One region of the Streptomyces sp. NBC_01257 genome, then DNA from elsewhere that is predicted to be linked to it. Evidence: riboswitches for the same ligand, from Rfam matches in the RefSeq annotation. Region 1 holds a riboswitch; each other region holds the start of a gene.

The links. Region 1 has a riboswitch for cobalamin ahead of OG408_RS26685 (ribonucleoside-diphosphate reductase subunit alpha). Riboswitches for the same ligand answer to the same signal wherever they lie in the genome.
Region 2: linked by a shared signal. The riboswitch ahead of OG408_RS36375 (CbtB domain-containing protein) and the one ahead of OG408_RS26685 (ribonucleoside-diphosphate reductase subunit alpha) in region 1 are both predicted to bind cobalamin.
Region 3: linked by a shared signal. The riboswitch ahead of OG408_RS03775 (ABC transporter substrate-binding protein) and the one ahead of OG408_RS26685 (ribonucleoside-diphosphate reductase subunit alpha) in region 1 are both predicted to bind cobalamin.

The regions. Positions count from the first base shown of each region.
Region 1 covers NZ_CP108472.1:6,104,203-6,106,458, reverse strand. Annotated here, with positions in the region: gene OG408_RS26690 (GNAT family N-acetyltransferase) at 112-624, shown strand; cobalamin riboswitch at 690-813, shown strand; gene OG408_RS26685 (ribonucleoside-diphosphate reductase subunit alpha) at 955-2,256, shown strand, end outside.
Region 2 covers NZ_CP108472.1:8,343,381-8,345,636, reverse strand. Annotated here, with positions in the region: gene OG408_RS36380 (CbtA family protein) at 1-737, opposite strand, end outside; gene OG408_RS36375 (CbtB domain-containing protein) at 767-982, opposite strand; adenosylcobalamin (AdoCbl) riboswitch at 1,028-1,121, opposite strand; gene OG408_RS36370 (histidine phosphatase family protein) at 1,245-1,871, shown strand; gene OG408_RS36365 (GOLPH3/VPS74 family protein) at 1,829-2,256, opposite strand, start outside.
Region 3 covers NZ_CP108472.1:841,754-844,009, reverse strand. Annotated here, with positions in the region: gene OG408_RS03785 (acyl-CoA dehydrogenase family protein) at 1-689, shown strand, start outside; gene OG408_RS03780 (hypothetical protein) at 686-862, shown strand; cobalamin riboswitch at 936-1,123, shown strand; gene OG408_RS03775 (ABC transporter substrate-binding protein) at 1,160-2,227, shown strand; gene OG408_RS03770 (FecCD family ABC transporter permease) at 2,224-2,256, shown strand, end outside.

The sequences.
Region 1 (2,256 bases):
GGCACCGGGCACGGGCCGCCGCATCCTCCCCGGAGGGTGCGGCGGCCCGTCCGTGCGTCCGGCGGAAAACCCCTTGCGGCCACGGCCCGCGCGTGCGGCAGACTGCCGGGTATGGACATGACGATCCGGCCGGCCGAGCCCGCCGAGTACGCCGCGCTCGGCGAGATCACCGCCGAGGCCTACCTCGGCGACGGACTGCTGGACTTCGGCGCCGACGACCCCTATCTGGTGCAGCTGCGCGACGTCCCCCGCCGGGCCGCCGAGGCCGAGGTGCTGGTGGCGACGGACGCCCGGGGCCACGTCCTGGGCGGGGTCACCTACGCGCCCCCGGGCAATCCGTGGGCCGACATAGCGGCGGCCGACGAGGCCGAGTTCCGGATGCTGGCGGTCTCCCGTCAGGCTCGTGGGGCCGGGGCGGGCGAGGCGCTCGTGCGGGCCTGTATCGAGCGCGCACGGGCCACCGCGGGGGTCACGGGGATCGTCCTGTCGACCCAGCCGGCCATGCACGGGGCCCACCGGATCTACGGGCGCCTCGGCTTCGTGCGGACCCCCGAGCGGGACTGGAATCCCATCGGCGACCTCAGGCTGCTGACGTACCGTCTGGAGCTCCGGCCCGGGGCGTAAGGGCGTACCGATATCTCGCGCGACACAACATGTGGGGGCTGCCGCAAGCGGCGGCCCCCACATGTATGCTCGTGCTCGCTGTCGCCGCAGGGAAATCCGGTGCGAATCCGGAACTGTCCCGCAACGGTGTGTTCGGTGTGCTTTTGCGCACCCCCAAGTCCGAGGACCTGCCGACAGCGCATCCGGCTCGACCGAACCGGATGCCCAGACGTCCGGGCCTCGTGGATGGGCCGGTGGACGCCGCACGGAGAGCTGCCCTGCCCGGGCGCCCCTCCGCCCGGCTGCCCCCGCCCCTCCGCCGGCCCCGAGCCGAGCGAGGGAGAGCACCAGGTGACCATCGCGCCAGCCCATCCGGTGACAGCGGCCGAATCAACGGGAACCACGAGCGACGGGCCCGGGACCGCACTGCTGCGGACCCTGACCGACCTCACCGCCGATCTGCCCGACACCGACCCCGGCCGTGTCGCCGCCGCCGCGCTGCGCGGCCGCAACGCCCGGTCGGACGAGGCGGAGCTGCGCTCGCTGGCCACCGAGGCCGCCGCGGGTCTGATCTCCGAGGACCCCGCCTACTCCCGGCTCGCCGCCCGTCTCCTCACCCGCACCATCGCGGACGAGGCGGCCGGGCAGGGCGCGACGTCGTTCTCCGCGTCGGTCGCCGTCGGGCACCGCGAGGGCCTGATCGCGGACCGCACCGCCGAGTTCGTGACGCTCCACGCGGCCGCGCTCGACGCACTGGTGGAGCAGGCGCTCGCCGACGGCGCCGACGACCGCTTCGGCTACTTCGGCCTTCGCACCCTGCACAGCCGCTACCTGCTGCGCCACCCGATCACCCGCCAGGTCGTCGAGACCCCGCAGCACTTCATGCTGCGCGTGGCCGCCGGGCTCGCCGAGGACACCTCCGAGCGCGCGCTCGGCGAGGTCGCCGCGCTGTACGGGCTGATGAGCCGGCTGGACTACCTGCCGTCCTCCCCCACGCTCTTCAACTCCGGCACCCGCCACCCGCAGATGTCCTCCTGCTACCTGCTGGACTCGCCGCTGGACGAGCTGGACTCGATCTACGACCGCTACCACCAGGTGGCGCGCCTCTCGAAGCACGCGGGCGGCATCGGCCTCTCGTACTCCCGCATCCGCGCCCGCGGTTCGCTGATCCGCGGCACCAACGGGCACTCCAACGGCATCGTGCCGTTCCTTAAGACGCTCGACGCCTCCGTCGCCGCGGTCAACCAGGGCGGCCGGCGCAAGGGCGCCGCCGCCGTCTACCTGGAGACCTGGCACGCGGACATCGAGGAGTTCCTGGAGCTGCGCGACAACACGGGCGAGGACCAGCGGCGCACGCACAACCTCAACCTGGCGCACTGGATCCCGGACGAGTTCATGCGCCGGGTCGACGCGGACTCCGCCTGGTCGCTGTTCTCCCCGGCCGACGTGCCCGAGCTGGTCGACCTGTGGGGCGACGCGTTCGACGCCGCGTACCGGGCGGCCGAGGCCAAGGGCCTGGCCCGCAAGACCATGCCGGCCCGTGAGCTGTACGGCCGCATGATGCGCACGCTGGCGCAGACCGGCCAGGGCTGGATGACGTTCAAGGACGCCTCCAACCGGACCGCGAACCAGACGGCCGAGCCGGGCCGGGTC
Region 2 (2,256 bases), 2.2 Mb from region 1:
GCCGTGACCGCCTGCGGCCTCGGCACCAGCAACCGCTCGGTGAGATACCCGAAGACCAGCCCGAAGGTGGTCCAGAGCGTCACCTGGACGGCGAGCGTCGCCAGCCTGAACTCCCAGAGCAGCGAGGCCGGGAAGTCCTTTCCGACCTCGTTGAACGAGGGCAGGAAGGCGTAGGCCAGCCCGATCACCAGCACATAGCCGGCCGCCGCCGCGATGGTGGCGTTCCAGTTGCCCAGGCGGGGAGCCAGCCGCTTGCCGAGGATGACGGCGGCGACGGCCAGCAGGACGCTGAGCGCGACCATCAGGAAGAACAGGGTGGTGCGTTTGCCGATGGTGTCGGGGTTGCCGACGGCCGGCGGGTTCGCCGGGTACTTCAGGAACGGCACGACGTACACCGTCAGCAGGGCCGCACCGGCGATCAGCGCGGCCGTGGCCCTGGGGCCGAACCGCCCCATCCGGCCGAGGGCGTAGCAGAAGACGAGTGCGGCGATGCCGCCGACCGCCACGCCGAACACCAGGACACCGGTGGCGAGACCGGCGGTGGACTGCATGGTGCGGCTGACGAGTTCCTCGCCGCCGCCGTGGTCGTGGGTGTGGCTGTGCGCCTCTTCGAGGGCAATGGCCGCGTCCACCCGGGACTCGCCGAGGAAGTAGGCGACGAGAAGTGCGAGCGCACCCGCGGCGAGACCGGCCAGCATGCCGCGGACCAGCAGGGCTCGGACAGATATGGAGTTCATGAGGGGTTCCCCTGGATCAAGCGACGGGATCAGTGGCAGGGGAAACCGAGGAGGTGGCGCCCGTCGTGGACCCACTCGTGCACGCCTTCGCCGGAGATGAGCGCGGTGGCGCCCTGCTCGGCGCCGACGAAGTACAGCAGGATCAGCATGAGGATGCCGAAGAAGGCGGCCCAAGGGGCAATGGCCTTCAGCGAGATGGGAGTGATGGCGGGTGCGCCGGTGGCGGGGGCAGCAGTCTGTGCCATGGCAGAACCTCCTGGGGGAACACGCGTCCCGATCGTGGTGCCTGAGACGAAGGTGCTGGGTCTGACTTCCCGTACGGGTACGGGTTCACAGTGGCGCGACCGTGCCGGATTCTCACCGGACTTCCGTCACACCCTCGTCATGTCGTCGCGACCATACCGCCTGGACGCGGGCGCCGCCATGGTGCCGCCGGCCGTACCGGGGGCCCCGAATGCCATGGTGTGCTTGGCCAAGTGGCCACAGTTCAGGGAGTTGAGAGCGGTTATGACGGTACGGGTGATGTTGATCTCACCGGCGATGAACGCCGCGCTGCGCGAGGCCCGTTTCGCGGGGGACGCGCCCCTCGACGAAGCCGGGCAGCGGCAGGCCCGCGCCGCCGCGGACGCGGTGCCCGCAGCCGACCGGTTGCTGCACGGGCCGTCCCGTCGGTGCAGCCTGACCGCAGCCGCCCTCGGGCTCCGTTCCGCCCCTGAAAACGCCCTCCGGGACTGGGAGTTGAACCGCTGGGCGGGCGCCCGGCTGGACGAGGTGAGCGCGAGTGATCCGGAGGGAGTGGCCGCCTGGCTCGCGGATCCCTCCGCCGCCCCGCACGGCGGTGAGTCGCTGCTCGGTCTGTGCGCCAGGGCCGGCGCCTGGCTCGGTTCCCTGGACGGCGGCGGACCCGGACGCGTGCTGGCGGTGGTCGAGCCCGCCGTGGTCAGGGCCGCGGTCGTCCACGCGCTGGACCTTCCGCCGCGGGCCTTCTGGCGGATCGACGTCGCCCCTCTGACGCTGACGGAGCTCAGCGGCCGGTCCGGGAGGTGGAACCTTCGTACCGGCCGGCCGCTCACGGCGGAGACGGCCGGCGCTCAGGCGCCCCAGCCACCCCCGACCGCCCGGCTCGACAGGTAGGAGTCACGCAATGCCTTGCGCAGGCCGGGCACGACGCCGTCGAAGTGCGCGGCGAGCGCCTTGAGCGCCGGTTTGTACGCCCGGCGCTCCTTCCCGCTGAACACGCTGCTCACCTCGGTCTCCGCCGCGAGCACGGCCATGGTCAGTTCGTCCACGGGGATCGCGGCCGGTTCGGAGCCGCCGATGACCGCGTCCCGGACCCTGTCCTGCAGGGCGCGCACCTGCTGCGGATCCTCCACGACGACCCGGTCGACGGGGAGCACTCCCAGCCGCTTCTCCTGCCGCACGGTGATCGCGCGCGCGGCGGCAAGCTGCTCACGGACGGGCTTCTCCGCCGTGTGCGCCTTGTTGTGGACGTACGAGAGCCACCTCTTCGGCGTCTCGG
Region 3 (2,256 bases), 5.3 Mb from region 1:
GGCTGCTGGAGAACAACGGGATGACCGAACTCGTCACCGGGGTCGAGGGCGCCATCACCGCCGAGGGCGACAACGTGGCCATCCACTCCAGGGCCGCCGCCGGAATGCTCTTCGACGCGGAACAGGACACCGGAGACGAGCCGCCGGCCGGTCCCCTGAGCGGAGACCTCGACGACCTCCGCTTCCTCGGCCGGCTGCTGTACAAGGTGGAGCGCATCTGGTTCGCCCGGGCGGCCGCGCGCCTCGCCGCGGTACCGGACGACGACCCGCTGACGCGGTGGAACGCGGCCGCCGGAGCAGCGCTGCGAGGGGTCGAGGCCCACGCGTACCGGCAGGCGGCCGACGCGTACGGGACGGCGCTCGCGGAGCTGCCCGCCGGTGAGGCCCACAGGACGCTGGGCGACCTGGCCCGGCTGTTCGCGCTCCGCTGGATCGCCCGCAACAGCGGGGACCTGCTCGCGGCCGGCCACCTGACCGCCGGTCAGGCCGACGGACTGACCGACGCCACCGAGGAGCTCATCGCCGCCGTGAGCGGCCGGCTGCCGGAGCTCGCCGACTCCTTCGCGCTGCCCCCGGAGCTCCTCGCCGACTGGCCCATCGCAGGAGCGCGCTACACCGAGGCCTACGACGACCCGGGCGCCTCCTGGCACCGCGATCCGGCCCGGGAATCCGCCGGGGACGCCCGATGACGGGCGGCCCGCCGCGCGCGGCGCACGGCCGGCTGCCCCGGGCGGCGGAGGCGGTCCAGGGGCTGGGCGTCGGTGTCGTCCTGCTGGCGTTCTGGGGCACCGCGGCCGTGCTGTCCCGAGGGCGCGAACGGCTGCGCACCCAGGGTGGCGAATCGGTTCGCCGCAAGGCGTAGCCGGGCCGGCCGGTGGCATGCGGGCAGGCCCCGCACCACCGGCCGCACCGCCGCTGAGCTGCACGGAGGCTCGTGGTAGCGTGCCGGAGCCAGTCGAACTCCACGTAGGGGTCAGGGAATCCGGTGCGAATCCGGAACTGACGCGCAGCGGTGAGGGGGACGGGCGGGGCCACGGCCACTGGGAGACCCACGGGTTCCCCGGGAAGGCGCCCCGTCCGCATGAACCCGAGTCCGAAGACCTGCTGGCACCCGCGGTCCGGGACCGGATCGCGGCACTCCGTACACCGGGCCCCGCGCATGGGCCCAGAGACGCCGAGGTACTCCGTGCCGCCCATAGCCGGCCACGCCCGCTCCGCCGCCCTGCTCACCGCCGCACTCCTGCTGCTGACGGCCTGCGGCGGCGGCGGGGACAGCTCCGCCGCCAAGTCCGGGGGAGCCGACGGCTATCCGGTGACCCTGAAGAACTGCGGGCGCACCGTCACCGTGCCCGCCGCCCCCCGGCGTGCCGTCCCGGTCGACCAGGGGTCGACCGAGATCCTGCTCTCGCTCGGGCTCGCCGACCGGCTCGCGGCCACGGCCACCTGGACCGACCCGGTGATGAAGGGCCTGGAGAAGGCCAACGCCGAGGTGCCCAGGATCGCCGACAACCGCCCCTCGTCCGAGAAGGTCCTCGACCAGGAGCCCGACTTCGTCAGCGCCTCCTTCGAGTCGACGCTCGCCAAGGGCGGTGTCGCCCCCCGTGAGCAGTTCGAGAAGCTCGGCGTCCCCACCTACGTCTCGCCCGCCGACTGCACCGCCAAGGACAACAGCAAGGACGGCGACGGGGTCCGCACCGGCGCCCTGACCATGGACAGCGTCTACACCGAAGTACGCGACCTGGCCAAGGTGTTCGGCGTCCCGGAACGCGGCGAGAAGCTCGTCGCCGACCTGCGCACCCGGGTGCGCGGGGCGACGAGCGGCATCGACGCCTCCGGCACGTCCCTCCTGTACTGGTTCGCCAACTCCGAGGCCCCGTACCTGGCCGGCTGCTGCGGTGCGCCCGGCATCATCACCCGGGAGCTCGGCGCGAAGAACGTCTTCGACGACACCCACGAGGAATGGCCGCAGATCAACTGGGAGACCGTCGCCGACCGCAACCCGGACGTGCTGGTCATCGGCGACCTGACCCGCAAGTCGCAGACCGCCGAGAGCGCCGCGAAGAAGATCGCCTTCCTGGAGTCCAACCCCGCCACGAAGAACATGGACGCCGTCCGGCACAAGCGCTACGTGCTGCTCAGCGGCCAGGCCATGAACCCGTCCATCCGGACGGTCGAGGGCCTGGAGCGCGTCGCCGCCGCGCTGCGCACCTTCGGGCTCGCGGGGTGACGGACACCGGGCAGGCCGTGGCGCCGCCC